Mesorhizobium japonicum MAFF 303099: one gene and its partner. The protein of the gene in region 2 interacts with the protein of the main gene of each other region in a pairwise test. Links are inferred from orthologs where the notes say so. Each region holds a gene or a part of one and is shown on either strand. Other genes may lie near its edges.

The links. The genes of interacting proteins can lie anywhere in the genome.
Region 1: the proteins of mntR (region 2) and MAFF_RS19720 interact in binary tests that used the Escherichia coli proteins (3 or more experiments, as listed by UniProt). The link is inferred for Mesorhizobium japonicum MAFF 303099 from one-to-one orthologs.

The regions. Positions count from the first base shown.
Region 1 is NC_002678.2:3,809,518-3,816,815, forward strand. Bases 2,040-4,885 are described here. They hold MAFF_RS19720 (methionine ABC transporter ATP-binding protein), read right to left. Parts: upstream 4,089-4,885; coding sequence 2,991-4,088; downstream 2,040-2,990. Other genes in these bases: MAFF_RS19710 (aminomethyltransferase family protein), read left to right, coding at 2,040-2,200; MAFF_RS19715 (methionine ABC transporter permease), read right to left, coding at 2,354-3,010; MAFF_RS19725 (MetQ/NlpA family lipoprotein), read right to left, coding at 4,182-4,885. Also shown: MAFF_RS19705 (ABC transporter substrate-binding protein), read left to right, coding at 119-892; more of MAFF_RS19710, read left to right, coding at 1,070-2,039; more of MAFF_RS19725, read right to left, coding at 4,886-5,036; homoprotocatechuate degradation operon regulator HpaR, read left to right, coding at 5,285-5,788; MAFF_RS36875 (glycoside hydrolase family 99-like domain-containing protein), read right to left, coding at 6,381-7,298. UniProt on the Escherichia coli protein: Part of the ABC transporter complex MetNIQ involved in methionine import. Responsible for energy coupling to the transport system. It has also been shown to be involved in formyl-L-methionine transport.
Region 2 is NC_002678.2:2,025,048-2,032,418, forward strand. What follows is about bases 3,054-5,972. They hold mntR (manganese-binding transcriptional regulator MntR), read right to left. Parts: upstream 4,780-5,972; coding sequence 4,327-4,779; downstream 3,054-4,326. Other genes in these bases: MAFF_RS10940 (GlsB/YeaQ/YmgE family stress response membrane protein), read left to right, coding at 3,933-4,232; MAFF_RS10950 (Nramp family divalent metal transporter), read left to right, coding at 5,010-5,972. Outside these bases: ypfJ (KPN_02809 family neutral zinc metallopeptidase), read right to left, coding at 1-87; MAFF_RS10925 (hypothetical protein), read left to right, coding at 308-2,347; MAFF_RS10930 (hypothetical protein), read right to left, coding at 2,479-2,667; more of MAFF_RS10950, read left to right, coding at 5,973-6,374; MAFF_RS10955 (protein-L-isoaspartate O-methyltransferase family protein), read left to right, coding at 6,429-7,271.

The DNA of each region.
Region 1 (7,298 bases), 1.8 Mb from region 2 along the record:
GCCCCTTGCCACAATGTGGATCGCTCACGGCGCCGTGATCGCCGCAGCACATGTCGCTTCCGTCTCCGCCGAAAGCACCAAAGCCCGTAGACTTCCCCAGTCAACGGAGATCTGGAACATGCGTCTTTTCGGTCGTTTCGTGCTTGCCGCTTCCGTCGCCCTCACGCTTGCCAGCGGTGCCGCCAGCGCCCAGGACAAGCTCAGGATCGGTACCGAGGGCGCCTATCCGCCCTTCAACTACGCCAATGCCGACGGCACGCTGGGCGGCTTCGACATCGACCTCGGCAAGGCGCTGTGCGCTGAGATGAAGGCCGAATGCGAATTCACAGTTCAGGATTTCGACGGCTCTATTCCTGCACTGCAGGCTGGCAAGTTCGATGCGATCATCAACATCACCATCACGCCGGAGCGGGCCGAGAAGGTCGAGTTCACCCATAAATACTACCAGACGCCGCCGGCCATCACGGTGCCGAAGGACTCGACCATCGCCGGCACCTCGCCGGACGACCTGAAAGGCAAGGCGCTCGGCGTGCAGACCGCGACCATCCACCAGAAATTCGCCGAGCAGAAATACTCAGGCTCGACCGTCAAGGCCTATCCGACCGGCGACGACGCCCGCACCGACATGGCCAATGGCCGCCTCGATGCGATGATGGACGGCTCGATCATCCTGACCGAATGGCTGAAGAAGCCCGATGGCGCCTGCTGCAAGCTGCTCGGCACGCTGACGGCCGATCCGGCCATTCACGGACCCGGCGTCGGTATCGCCCTGCAGAAGGGCAACAAGGAACTGGCCGGCAAGTTCAATGCGGCGATCGACGCCTTGCGCGCCAACGGCAAATACAAGGAAATTAACGACAAGTACTTTTCCTTCGACGTCTACGGCAACTGAGACCGTTGGAAATTCTACTCTGGCGGCCATCTGAAGGCGGTTTCTGCGCTTCCCCGTTCTACTGCGTGCAGTAGAACTGAGCTCACGGACCTGAATGTCCGCTGCGCTCCGGTTCTCGAAACCACCTTCATATGACTCGCCAGAGCGAATTTCGAAACGGTCTCCGGACTGCAATGAATGATGGAGACCTTCTTGGCTGAGCGGCGTTCCCCCTTCTACAGCAGCATCGTCGGGCTCGGTGCGACCATGGGTCGGGTCGGCGGCGATTTCATCTCGGCCAAATACTATTCCGGCGTCACCGACGAGCACCTGAACACGCGCGCCAATGTCGGCGTGCAGGATCTCAGCACCATGGGCAAGATGGACATCAAGGGGCCGGACGCCGAGGCGCTGGTCAACCATGTCATCGTCAACGATGCCGTGGCGATGAAGCCGGGCCAGGTCCGCTATTCCACAGTCTGCCGCGAGGATGGCGGCATCATGGACGACCTTACCGTGTTCCGGCTGGGGCCGGAGCATTTCATGCTGGTCACCGGCTCGGTCAACCGCCTGAAGATGCTGCCCTGGCTGCAGCACCATGCCCAGGGCCGCAAGGCCTACGTCACCGACATTACCGCCGCCGTCGCCTTCCCGACCATCCAGGGCCCGCGTTCGCGCGAACTGTTGAAGGCGATGATCTCAGATGCCGATCTGGACGGTCTCAAGCGCTGGGCGTTCACCTCAGGCCATGTCAACGGCACGCGCGTCCTGATCTCCCGCACCGGCGTGACCGGCGAACTCGGCTTCGAACTCTTCGTGCCGGCCGACGAGGCGGCCTCGGTCTGGGATACGCTGATGCGGGCCGGCAAGGACTTCGGCCTGAAACCCTATGGCGTGCTGGCGATGTTCACGCTCGGCCTGGAAAAGGCCTATCCGGCGCATGGCATCGACATGGACGAGACCCGCACGCCGTTCCATGTCGGCCTCGACCGCTGGATCAAGTTCGACAAGGGCGATTTCATCGGCCGCGAAGCGCTGCTCAAGATCCGTGACAAGGGCCTCGACGAGCGCTGGACCGGGCTGATCCTCGACGGCAACAAACCGGCGGCGACGGACGCCAGGGTTTTGGCCGATGGCGAGGATGCCGGCATCGTCACCTACAGTGACCACGGCTATTCCCTCGGCAAGGTGCTGGCCACTGCGCATCTGCGGCTGCCCTTCACGGCCATCGGCACCGAACTCAGCATCGACATCGACGGCAGGCCGACCCGCGCGGTCGTGGCGCCGATGCCGTTCTTCGATCCGGAAGGGGTTAGGTTGAGAGGCTAGCCCGGCTCGCGCCGACGGACGCATGCTTCGGTAGTTGGCCGGAACGCCCATCGCTTCGTCATCCTCGGGTCTCCGCGACGCCGCTTCGCGGCTGCTCCGCCCGTGGATGACGAAGTCGGGGAGCCTCGCCCCATTCCTCGCGAGCCCACCAAATCACCCCCGCCGGTCCAGCCGCGCCACCAGGCGATCCCCCGCCCATTGGACCCCACACACCAGGATGATCAGCACGATGACCACCGCCACCATCACCGACGTCTCGAAACGCTGGTAGCCATAGCGGATGGCGAGGTCGCCGAGACCGCCGGCGCCGATGGCGCCGGCCATGGCCGAGGCGCCGATCAGCGTCACCAAGGTCACCGTGAAGCCGGCGACGATGCCGGGCAGCGCCTCGGGCACCAGCACCTCGCGAATGATCGTCCAGCGGTTGCCGCCCATGGCGCGCGCCGCTTCGATCAGGCCGGGGTCGACCTCGCGCAGCGACACTTCGGCGATGCGCGCATAATAGGGCGTGGCGGCGATCGACAGCGGCACGATGGCCGCCCAGGTGCCGATCGAGGTGCCGACGATCAGCCGCGTCAGCGGGATCAGCGCCACCAGCAGGATGATGAACGGTACCGAGCGGAAGCCGTTGATGATTGCGCCGAGCACGCGGTTGACCCACAGGCTCTCGGCGATGCCGCCGCGTTCGGTTGATATCAAGGCCAGACAAAGCGGCAGGCCGAAGACCAGCGAGATCAGGCCGGAGGCGGCCGTCATCAGCACCGTCTCCCAGATCGATCGCAGCAGAAGCTCAAACAGGATGGGCGACATGGCCAAGCACCTCCACCCGCGCCTGGCGGGCCTTCAGGAATGTGATGACAGCAGCGAGGTGGCTCGCATCGCTGCCGGGAATGGAGAGGAAAAGCGTCCCGACGGGCTGCTGCTGGATATGGTCGATGCCGCCATGGACGAGGCGGAAGGCGCCCGGAACAGAAGTGGCAAGGTCGGACAGCAGCGGGCCGCTTGCCGCGTCGCCGGCCACGTCCACACGCAGGATCGTCTCCGCGCCGGAAGCCGGCAGCAGCCGCGCCGCCAGTTCGGCGGGCAATTGCGGCCGGATGGCGCCGAGCAGGCTTTTGGTGATGTCCGATTGCGGATCGGCGAACACCGACCAGACCGGGCCTTGCTCGACGATGCGCCCGGCATCGATCACCGCCACGCGGTCGGCGATCGAGCGGATCACCTCCATCTCATGGGTGATCAGCAGGATGGTCAGGCCAAGCTGCCGGTTGATGTCTTTCAGCAGCGCCAGGATCGAGCGCGTCGTCTCGGGGTCGAGCGCCGAAGTCGCTTCGTCAGACAACAGCAGCGCCGGCCGCGCGGCAAGCGCCCGGGCGATGCCGACGCGCTGCTTCTGGCCGCCTGACAGCGATGCCGGATAGGCCCGGGCTTTCTCCGACAGGCCAACGAGGTCAAGCAGCTCCGCCGCCCGCGCCAGCCGTTCGGCCTTCGGCCTGCCCTCGATCTTCAGCGGCAGCGCCACATTGTCCTCGACCGTCTTGGCCGACAGCAGGTTGAAGTGCTGGAAGATCATGCCGATGCGCCGCCGCAGCGGCTGCAGGTCGCGCTCGCCGAGCCGGCCGATCTCGCGGCCCTCGATGAACACTTCGCCGGAATCGGGCCGCTCCAGCCCGTTCAGGCAGCGGATCAGCGTCGATTTGCCGGCGCCGCTGCGGCCGATAATGCCGAGGATCTCACCCTTGCGCACCGTCAGCGAGATGCCGTCGATCGCCGGCGTGGTGCCGAAGCGCCGCTTCAGGTCGACTAGGCGCACCACGTCTTGCGACGCGTCGGGTCTGGCGTGGGTCGGATCGGCGATCGCCTGGGATGCCGTTATATGCTGGTTCATGCGTGTTCCTGCTCTCGCCATCCGAAAATGCAAGTGCGGCCCGCGCTCGGGCGCGGACCGCGTTTGCTCTCGAACCGGGCGTCCGGTCGCGGATCAATAGGCGCTGAGGCCGGTGCCCTTGTAGACCTTGTCGAATTCGGCCTTCACCGCGTCGTTCTGGTAGGACGCCACCAGCGTCTTCACCCAGGCCTCGTTCTCATTGCCGACCTTGACCGCGATGAAGTTGCGGTAAGGATTGTCCGCGATGGGTTCCTGCGCGATGCGGTTTTCCGGCGTCAGCCCGCTCTTCAGCGCCCAGTCGGTGTTGACCACGGCGGCGTCGAGATCCTCGACCGAGCGGCCGACGATGCCGGCGTCGAGTTCCTTGATCTCGACCTTCTTGGGGTTTTCCGCGATGTCGGCGGTGGTGGCCAGGATGCCGGTGCCGTCTTTCAGCTTGATCACGCCCTCATTCTGCAGCACGCGCAGCGCGCGGCCTTCATTGGACGGGTCGTTCGGCACGCCGATCACCGCCCCCTCGGGCAAGTCGGCGACCGCCTTGTACTTCTTGGAGTAGAGGCCGATCGGCCAGACGCCGGTGTAGCCGACACGCACGATATGGTAGCCTTGAGTCTTGATCTGGTTGTCGAGATAGGGCTGGTGCTGGAAGGCGTTGGCGTCGATCTCGCCGCGCTCCAGCGCCTCGTTGGGCTGGGTGTAATCGTTGAACACCACGGTCTCGATGGTCAGGCCCTTCTCGGCGGCCTGGGCGACGACGACGCGCCAGACATCCTCATCCTCGCCGCTGATGATGCCGACCTTGATCGCCTTCTTGTCCTCGGCCAAGGACGCATGCTGCGCCATCAGGCTGCCGACCGCGACGGCCGATGCGAACAGCAGAGCCAGGCCGCTGCGCCGGTTGATGGTTGACCAAAGGGAAGATGGCAAAGTGTTGTTGACGTCGGACATGATTGATCTCTGCGGTTGTGAAGTCATGGCAGCAAGGCGGATTGCCCAAGCTTGGTCACATCGTCAGAAATTCTATCGATTTTATCAAAGAACGTGTTTCGCCGTTCTCGGCAAAGCCGGGAATATTCTCTCAAAAATTTGAAGGGCGGGAGCACAAGACGGCGCCGGACCGACCATGGCGCCAGCGCGCCGCGATCCGGGGACATCGGAAGTCAAGCCTTGCATCAGGCCTGAGGCGACGATACGGGATGAAGGTGACCGGCTTTAGGGCTAGCGCTCGGCAAAGCCTGCCGATTGCAAGCCTGCGCTGGAGAGAATTTCACTTGCTGCCCGAGAACACCCGCCGCTCCTTACCAATGGCGCTGCTTCATGCCCGCGAAGTGGTGATGGCGCGGTTTCGCCCGATGCTCGCCGCGCATGACGTGACCGAGCAGCAATGGCGTGTGCTGCGCGTGCTGAGCGAGGCCGGCCCGGTCGAGGCGACCGAGCTCGCCGATCGTGCATCGGTGCTGCCGCCCAGCCTGACGCGCATCATCAAGGCGCTCGAGGGCCGAAGGTTCATCACCCGCAACAAGGCGGAAGGCGACGGCCGCCGCGTCGTGCTGACCATCGCCCCGGCCGGCTCCGCCCTGATCGATGCCCTGTCGCCCGAGCGCCGCGTCATCTACGACGACATCGAGCGGCGGCTTGGGCACGAGAAGCTGGAGCAGCTGCTCGATCTCCTGGAGGGTCTGATCGAGGGTGAGAGCTGAGGCGTTCGGTTCGTCGCGGCAGAACTTTCCACGGTCATGCGCATTTTCCGCGATAACTGGCCGGTCGACCTCTATGTCGAGATGCTGGCCACGACGTCGTCCTCGACTTGGCCGCCCATGCGGTGCTGGGCAGCGGCGTCAAGCGCGTCGCCAGCGAGCGGCGGCTGCTGGAAGCCAAGCGGCTGCTGCTGTTCACCGTGCGCACGGTCGAGGACATCGCCTACGAGATCGGCTTCGACGACCCCGCCTATTTCTCAAGGTTCTTCCGCGAACGGGTCGGCGAAGCGCCTGCCGCCTGGCGGCGGAAGCAGCTGCAGGGCGCTGATCGCACATAGGTGGATGCGGGCCTCGCGACCCGCATCCAATTTTCCTGCTAGCGCCCCTGCTGCTGGCGCGCTTCCCGCTTCTTGCGCCAGGGCGCGTTGGCTTCCCAGTCGCCGGCCATTCCCTTGGGGCCGAATTGAGGATAGGGCGCCCCGGAATAGTTTTCATTGAAGATGACACGGGTGCCAGGGACGCCGGAGTGATACTCCAGAAAAGGACTGCCTCCAGGATGCGGTCCATACGTTCATGCAGGTAGCGGGCGGTAATTTTAGTTCGGCACGATGATCGGGACCGCGGGCGGTTGGCCTGCAACCTTCCGCATGGTCGACAGCAGGCGCGGAAAGACCCGGTCGGTGGAAAAATGTCGCCGCGCCTTGGCGCTCGCCTGCTTGCCGAGCGTCGTCCGCAGCGGCTGGTTCCGGATCAGTTTCAGCGTCGCATCGGCCATCGCGGCCGGATCGGCCCGCTCGACGATGATGCCGGCATCGTCCTCGACGAAATCCGGCGCCCCGCCGCTGCCTGCGAAGCAGATCACCGGCAACTCGGCGAATGCCGCCTCCAGCATGACGCGGCCGAACGGCTCTTCGCGGGATGTCAGAAGAAACAGATCGGCGGCCCGAAGATAGCCGCGCACATCGTCGACATCGCCCAGAAATGTCACCTTTTCGTCCAACCCGTCCGCCCGCATCCTGTCGAGGTGCTGCGACCAGGTGCCGAGAACCTCATCCCGTTCCCGCTCCGGAAATGAGCCGAGCCAGTAGAAATGATAGTCCTCAACCCCACGGGCTCGAAGAATTCGGGCCACTTCGATAAACAGGTCGGCACCCTTGCGGAAGGGCATTGCGAGGCCCGATCCCAGGACGATGGTCTTGTCCACGGGCCAGCCGGCCAGCCGGCGACGTTCAAGACGCTGGATTTCCGTCTGACCGGGATCGGCGCCGGGCTGCGGAACTGCGCTTGGAATGACGTCGATGGCGTTCGTTTCGACCTTGTGCTCGGCCACCAGATAGTCCCGGACACTTGGCGAACACGCAACGAATCTCTGCGTGTGGGAAACGACATCCTCCATGTCGTCCTTGGCGTATCGGGCGACGCTGGTTGCCAATTCCCTGGCATGCGTCAGGATAGGAATGTCCAGTTCACCAAGCAGCGCATGCACACGGCCGGTGGCCAGGCTGTTGCAATA
Region 2 (7,371 bases):
CCCGCCGCCGCCGCCGATCCCACCGCCGCCGCTGTCGCTGCGGTCGTCCTCGATATTGTCACTCTGACGACGGCCTCTCCAGAGCATGGCAACTCCCCGTGATAAACTTCCTCGTTGCTCCGGCAAGGCCGGCTCAACCCAACAAACAATTATCCCAATGGTTGCGCCAAGTCACAGTGTTTTTCGATGGCCAGGGCGATGCCGGCATGACCTCTCGCCGCTCTGGCCGGAACCTTGGAAGGCTTGTAGCATCGCCCGTGACGGAGGAAGCGAGGGGCGGTTGCGAACGATCGGTCAAATATTGTTGGTGTTGGCATTGAGCTGCCTGGGCTTGCGGGGTGCCAACGCTGTAACGCTCGACTCCAGCGTCGCCGTCACCGATCCCGCCACATTGCAGGCGCTGGAGCGCGGCGGCCTGTCGATCAGCCGCCTGCTCGGACCCGCGCTCGGCCTCACCCGCGATGTCGACAATCGCGGCCTGTTTTCCGTGCCGGCGCTGGCCACGGTGCGCGACACGGTCAAGCAGGAGATATCGGACGAGCCGAAGACCAGCCCCGACCCCTATGTCGCCGCCATGGCCAAATCGAACGACGCCAGCCAGAAATTCAATCCGAAATACATCGACGATGACGGCTCGACGCTGGACCTGACCGGCGTCGTCAACCGCATGGATCGCGGCTATCTCGGCCACACCGAATGCGGCGAGATCAGGCTGATCTACCGCTTCCACTATTCGGTCACCGAAAAGCCGGCCAAGGGCAAGGTGGCGCAGCGCATCTCCTCGCGCCTGCCGCTGACCATGAGCCTGGTCTTCAATGCCAAGCCGACGCGGGTGCAGGCGCGTGCCTCGAAGGATCTGCCTGCTGCCACTGACGTGTCCTGCGCCGACGTCGCCCAACGCTGGCTCGCCGCCGGCCAGAAAGAACTGCCGCCCGAGCAATTGGCCGCCTGGCTGCGCTCCGACGAAGGCCCGCTGTCCGGCGCAATGCTCAATTCCTCGCAGATCATGCGGCTTGAGCTCAACATGCAGGTGCTGCGCCTGTCGGCCTCGACGCGGCGCGACTTCGGCGGCCATGCCGAATATCTCCTGAAGATCTTCAAATGGGATCCGGCGACCGCGAGCTTCCATGAATCGAAAATGGAGAACCAGATCGACCGGGCGACGGTGCTGGCCGACAAGCCGTCCTTCGCCAAATGGCTGCTCACCGACCGCAACATCTACGATCTCGACCATGGCCGGCTGGTCATCGACGAAAAGTTCCTCGCCAAAAGTGCCGTTTCCGTCGCGCCCGGCGGCCTGAGCCGCTCGCAGAACAACATCGCCTATGGGCTGGTCGACGATGCCGATATCGACAAGGCGCTGAAGGATTACGTCGCCAGGGGCAACACGCTCGCCACCATCAGGTCGGTTGCCGGTTTCAATTTGCGGCTGAACGAAATGAGCTGCACCGGCTGCCATCAGACCCGTGGCATTGCCGGCTTCCACTACACCGGCGCCGACCCGGCCAGCGAACCGCGCCGCAACGCCGTCTTCGTGCCGGGCTCGGCGGTGTTCTTCGCCGACCTGCCGCGCCGCCGCGCCATCGTCGAGCAGTTCGCCGCCGGCGGCCATCCGGATTTCACCAGAGGGTTCGCCGCCCGCCCGGACCAGAAATACGCCGAAGCGCTGAACGGCACCGATCTCTACAATGGCTGGGGCTCGATCTGTTATCGCGGTGACGACGCAAGCTTCAAGGACTGGACATGCGGCTCGGGCCTGCGCTGCGCCGGCGTCCACGAAAGCGCCATCCATCCGGGATTCGGCACCTGCGTCAGCGACAAGGGCACCGCGGTCGGCGACCCCGTCGAGTTCGGCGAGATCAAAATGTCGACATGGGGCAACGACCAGTATTGCCGCCTGTCGCCGGCCACCGCAAAGGCCTGCGCCATTGACCCCGCGCGCGACAAGAAGCCGGTGGTGAAACTCGCCGGCTATGGCGCGGCACGCCAGCGCTACGACAATCCCGAGCAGAAGACCGGCGGCTTTCCCGGCGGCATGCTGCGCAAGGCAAGCTGCGACAAGCTTCCCGACGAGGCGACATGCGGCCGTCTCGCCAAGACCGGCTTCAACGACTGCATCGCGTCGGGCAAGGACCACAAATTCTGCACCAGGGAGTTCACCAAGACCGCGGGCCTGCGCGCCTGCGACAAGGCGCATCCCTGCCGCGAGGACTATATCTGCACCGCCGGCTATGACGATTTACCCCAGGCCAAGCCTGGCGAAGGCACCTGCATCCCGCCCTATTTCATCTTCCAGTTCCGCGTCGACGGCCACCCTAGAAGCTGGGTGCAGGATGTCCGCGAGTGAGGGAACGGTTTGCCGCAGGCAAATTGAAAGGTCCACTGGACCTTTCAAAGGGCTAGAGCATCCGGAGCCGTAGCGGAGGGCAACCGGCCGCTGAACAGACAGCGTCCGCCTGCCGCTGACGTCGGTCCGCCTCAGCTTTTCTGCTTGGCGCCGGCGCTCTTGCCGTCGGAGCTTTTCGAGCGCTCCTCGAAACGCGCCGCACCCTTCTTCAGGGGATGGCCGGTCTCGGCCTCGGTCTTGCGCTCGTCCTTTGCCGCCGCCTGCTTCAATCCCTTGGCGGCCTGCTTGCCCTTCGCGGTCGGGGCCTGTTCGACGCCCATTGCTTCCTCCCTTGGCGCGATATCGCGCTGTGTGAGGAGCAACGTGCGTAAGGGGCTGCGGTTCCGGCGGCCTCTCCAAGAACGGCTGAGCGCCGTCAAAGCCATTCCAGAAAGTGTAAAAAACGCCGCTCCAACAAATCTAAGCCGGAGCGGCCGCTCGTCGCCGTCGCGTTCGTAGCAGCTGTGGCTGCAAGGGCTGCAAGAGCCAAGAAATAATATCCTCCGATCGCAATGGGCGAGGACGATTCGACGTCTGGCAGGCCGCCATGAGCTTTGTGCTGCACCTGGTTGAACATTCCCTGGAGGTTTTTTCAGAACGTCGGCGCGTGAACCACATGCCCCAACTGCGAAAGATATCCGCATTTCAGATAGGTCCGCTGGAACAAGAATGCCCAGCGGAACGTTTATACTGCATCACGTCACAGGCATTAGGCCCTGCCCAGGGCAAGAGCGGCGAACGGCGAACATAGCCGGGAGCGCTCATTGGAGGCGCATATGGATATCACCACGATTCTGGTCATCGTTCTTATTGTTTTGCTGCTAGGCGGCGGCGGTTTCTACGGCCGCGGGCGCTGGTACTAAACTGTGAGGATCGTCGTCGAGTCAATCGGAGCCTCTTGGTCCCGCTTTCCGACATAGAAATAGATACCTGGAGGCATGAGCCATTGAACATTCGGCGCAATAGCGTTTCGGAGGTTCGTTGACTTCTTGCCGTACCCTTTTGCTTATCAATACCGTTTTGGCGGGTTTCGTCCTTGACTGAATCAACCAGTCGACGGCGCTCGTGCTCCGTGTTGAACGAGGCGGGATCGGTCAGGCAATCCTCGTAGTCGCAAACAGAAGACCAAAACGACATCCTCGGCTCGATCGTTGAGCGAGACCCATCACACCATCAAGGCTCCTGTAAGCCGGGCTCTTCCTCGCGCCAAGAAACGTCCGACGTTCGCTCTCAGCTCCCGCTGCGTCCCCCCGGGGGTACATCATCCAGCTGATCAAACGCCAGGAGCAATGAGGCGACGCGATTTGTCGGAGAAAGACAATCTGCCAAGCCCGTGTAATTGTCGACAAGCCAGTTGAGAGCCACCTGCACGATGACGAAGGCCGCCGTGACCTGGGCAACTTCTCCAAGCGACATCGTTCCGATCAGTATTTCGGCGCGCAGAGAACCCAGGCGATAGCGGGGATGGAGGATCGGCTATGGAGTTAGCGCGCTAATTTACGGGCACCAATCACACAGCAAAGAAAGGGAGCCCGGGAGGATCACCATGCATCTGTCGAACGAGAGCATCATTGTCATATTGGTTGTCGGCCTTGTTGCCGGATGGTTGGCCGGGAAGATCGTGCGGGGGGCTGGCTTTGGCCTAATCGGGGACATAGCAATCGGGATCATCGGCGCGTTCATCGGTGACTGGCTACTGCCTCGCCTAGGCATCCATCTTGGGAGCGGAACGATCAGCTTGATCGTCAACGCCACCGTCGGTGCGATCGTACTTCTCCTCATCATCCGGTTGGTTGCCGGTGGCGGTCGCTTCGGCGGCGGATGGGGTGGTCGTCGGTGGCGCTAGCCCGCGGTTGCGAACCCATCGTCCCCAACGACGGGCGCAATCGCGTTTTCGCACAACCTCGTTCGAACGGTCATTAGAACGATTGGGTCTGACCCTAGCGCGGCGCCGTCATCGCCTTGCGAAAAGCCTCCAGCGTCTCGGCGCTGACATGATGCTCGATGCCCTCGGCATCGATGCGCGCGGTTTCGGCGCTGACGCCGAGCGAGCGCAGGAAGGCTTCCACCGTCTGGTGGCGGATGCGGCTTTCCTCCGCGACCTTGCGGCCGGCTTCGGTCAGGAACACGCCGCGATAGGGTTTTCTCGACACCAGCCCGTCGGCGCAAAGGCGCGTCAGCATCTTGGCCACTGTCGGCTGCGCGACGCCGAGACGAGCGGCAATGTCGACCTGGCGCGCCTCGTTGCCGTCCTCGATCAAATCGGCGATCAGCTCGACATAATCTTCGACCAGCGCGCTGCGGCGCGCTTGGCGCTGCTGCCGGAAGCCTTCCGAATGGACATCGGCGTCGGGCAATGGCTCACGCGGGACAGATCTGTTCTTCAGCGCCAATGCGCGCTCCTCCTCGGGAGTTTAGCCGTTCCTGCTTTATAGCACGGGCTCTGATTCTTCAGGCCGTTTATTTGCATTCCCCCACAGGTGCAACCGGCGTTTCCGATCGCCGCTTCGCAAACCCGGGCGAACGCCGGCAAAAAGCACAAACAATGAAATATAGCCTATTGCATAATGTTGAGCCATGGCATAGCTTATGGACGTCCCCGGAAGTCTCGGAAAGCCCTTTCATGTCAGACGCAGAAGCCACAGCCCCTCGATCCTCATGGCGGTTCGCCGGACGGGACGAGGACGACCAGCCCAGCCTGCGCGAAGTCAATTCCACCATCGCGGTGCCGAGCTCGGGCGTCTGGTTCCGCCGGCTGTTCGCCTTCATGGGGCCGGGCTATATGGTTTCGGTCGGCTATATGGATCCGGGCAACTGGGCGACCGACCTCGCCGGCGGCGCCCAGTTCGGCTACACGCTGCTGTTCGTCATCATGCTGTCCAACCTGATGGCGATCCTGTTGCAGGCGCTGGCCGCGCGGCTTGGCATCGCCACCGGCCGCGATCTCGCTCAGGCCTGCCGCGCCTATTATCCCCGCCCGGTCAATTTCGTGCTGTGGATCGCCTGCGAACTCGCCATCATCGCCTGTGACCTCGCCGAAGTCATCGGCACCGCGATCGCATTGAAGCTTCTGTTCGGCATTCCGCTGATCGGCGGCGCGATCCTCACCGCGCTCGACGCCTTCCTCGTGCTGCTGCTGATGAACAAGGGGTTCCGCTATCTCGAAGCCTTCGTCATCGCGCTTTTGATCATCATCTTCAGCTGCTTTGCCATCCAGATCTTCGTCGCCGCTCCACCGGCCGGCACGATCCTGCATTCGATGTTCGTGCCGTCCTCGGAGATCGTCACCAATCCGGCGATGCTCTACATCGCCATCGGCATCATCGGCGCCACGGTCATGCCGCACAATCTCTATCTGCACTCCTCGATCGTGCAGACCCGTGCCTATGAGCGCACCGAAAAGGGCAAGCGCGACGCCATCAAATGGGCGACGACGGACTCCACCATCGCCCTGATGCTGGCTCTGTTCGTCAACGCCGCCATCCTGATCGTCTCGGCCGTCGCCTTCCACAACACCGGCCACCAGGATGTCGCCGAGATCGACCAGGCTTTCGAGCTGCTGTCACCGCTGCTCGGCCTCGGCATCGCCTCGATCCTGTTCGCCGTGGCGCTGCTCGCCTCCGGCCTGAATTCGACGGTGACGGCGACGCTTGCCGGCCAGATCATCATGGAAGGCTTTCTGCGCCTGCGCATCCCCAACTGGGCGCGCCGGCTTCTGACGCGCGGCCTCGCCATCGTTCCCGTGGTGGTCGTCACCGCGCTCTATGGCGAGAAAGGCACCGGCCAGCTGCTGGTGTTCAGCCAGGTGATCCTGTCGATGCAACTGCCCTTCGCGGTGGTGCCGCTGGTGCAGTTCGTTTCCGACAAGAAGAAGATGGGCAACCTCGCCATTCCGCGCGGCGTCGCAGCCCTCGCCTGGGTGGTTGCCGCCATCATCCTCGTGCTCAATTTCAAGCTGCTCTACGACACCCTGTTCGGGGTTGGCTGAGTCTGGCGCGAATCCGGAGACAAACCGCAAGATCGCGCTATCTTTCCCGGTGCCATGAGCAAAATTGAAGACATCAGGAAATTCTACGCCCGGCTGATGGCGGCCAATGCCGCCTCATCGGATCCACGCCTGGAGCAGGTCTTCGCCACTGTTCCGCGCGAAGCCTTTCTCGGCCCGGGGCCGTGGACGATCGTCGCCGGCAGCGGCAGGGTTACCACGCCGAGCGCCGACCCGGCCCATATCTACCAGAACGTGCTGGTGGCGCTCGATGCCGACAAGGGCATCAACAATGGCGAGCCGTTCCTGCACGCCATGTGGATCGGAAAATTGGCGCCGAAACCCGGCGAGGCCGTCACGCATGTCGGCGCCGGCACCGGCTACTACTCCGCCGTGCTGGCCAGGCTGGTGTCACCTGGCGGCACCGTCACCGCCTTCGAGCTCGAAGGCAGGCTGGCCGATCTGGCGCGCAAAAATCTCGAAATCTACGGCAATGCGACGGTCATCCATGGCGACGCCGTGACCAGGCCCTTGCCGCCATCCGACATCATCTATGTCAACGCCGGCGTCGTCGCCCCGCCGGTCGGATGGCTTAAGGCGTTGCGCCCCGGCGGCCGCATGATCTTCCCCTGGCGCCCATCCGAACGCGTCCCGCTGGCGGTGATGGTGACCCGCACCGAAAAGGGCTTTGCCTGCGATCCCTTCATGCGCTCCTGGTTCATCCCCTGCATCGGTGCTTCGGTTGCGGATCTTGCGGCGAAGATCCCGACACCCGAGCAAGCGACGCGCAGCCGGTCGATATGGCTGACGCAGCACAAGGCGCCGGATCGCACCGCTACGGCGATCTTCGGCGACGTCTGGTTCTCGACGAAAGACGTCCGTGCCAAACCCGGCAGCTGAGGCATCGATGCGCGGATTTGGCCAAAATTTCTCAGGCCCTGTCGGGGCGGGTGCGGGCCAGCCGTCCTTGGGCCACAATCCGCCCGCGACGGCGTGGATG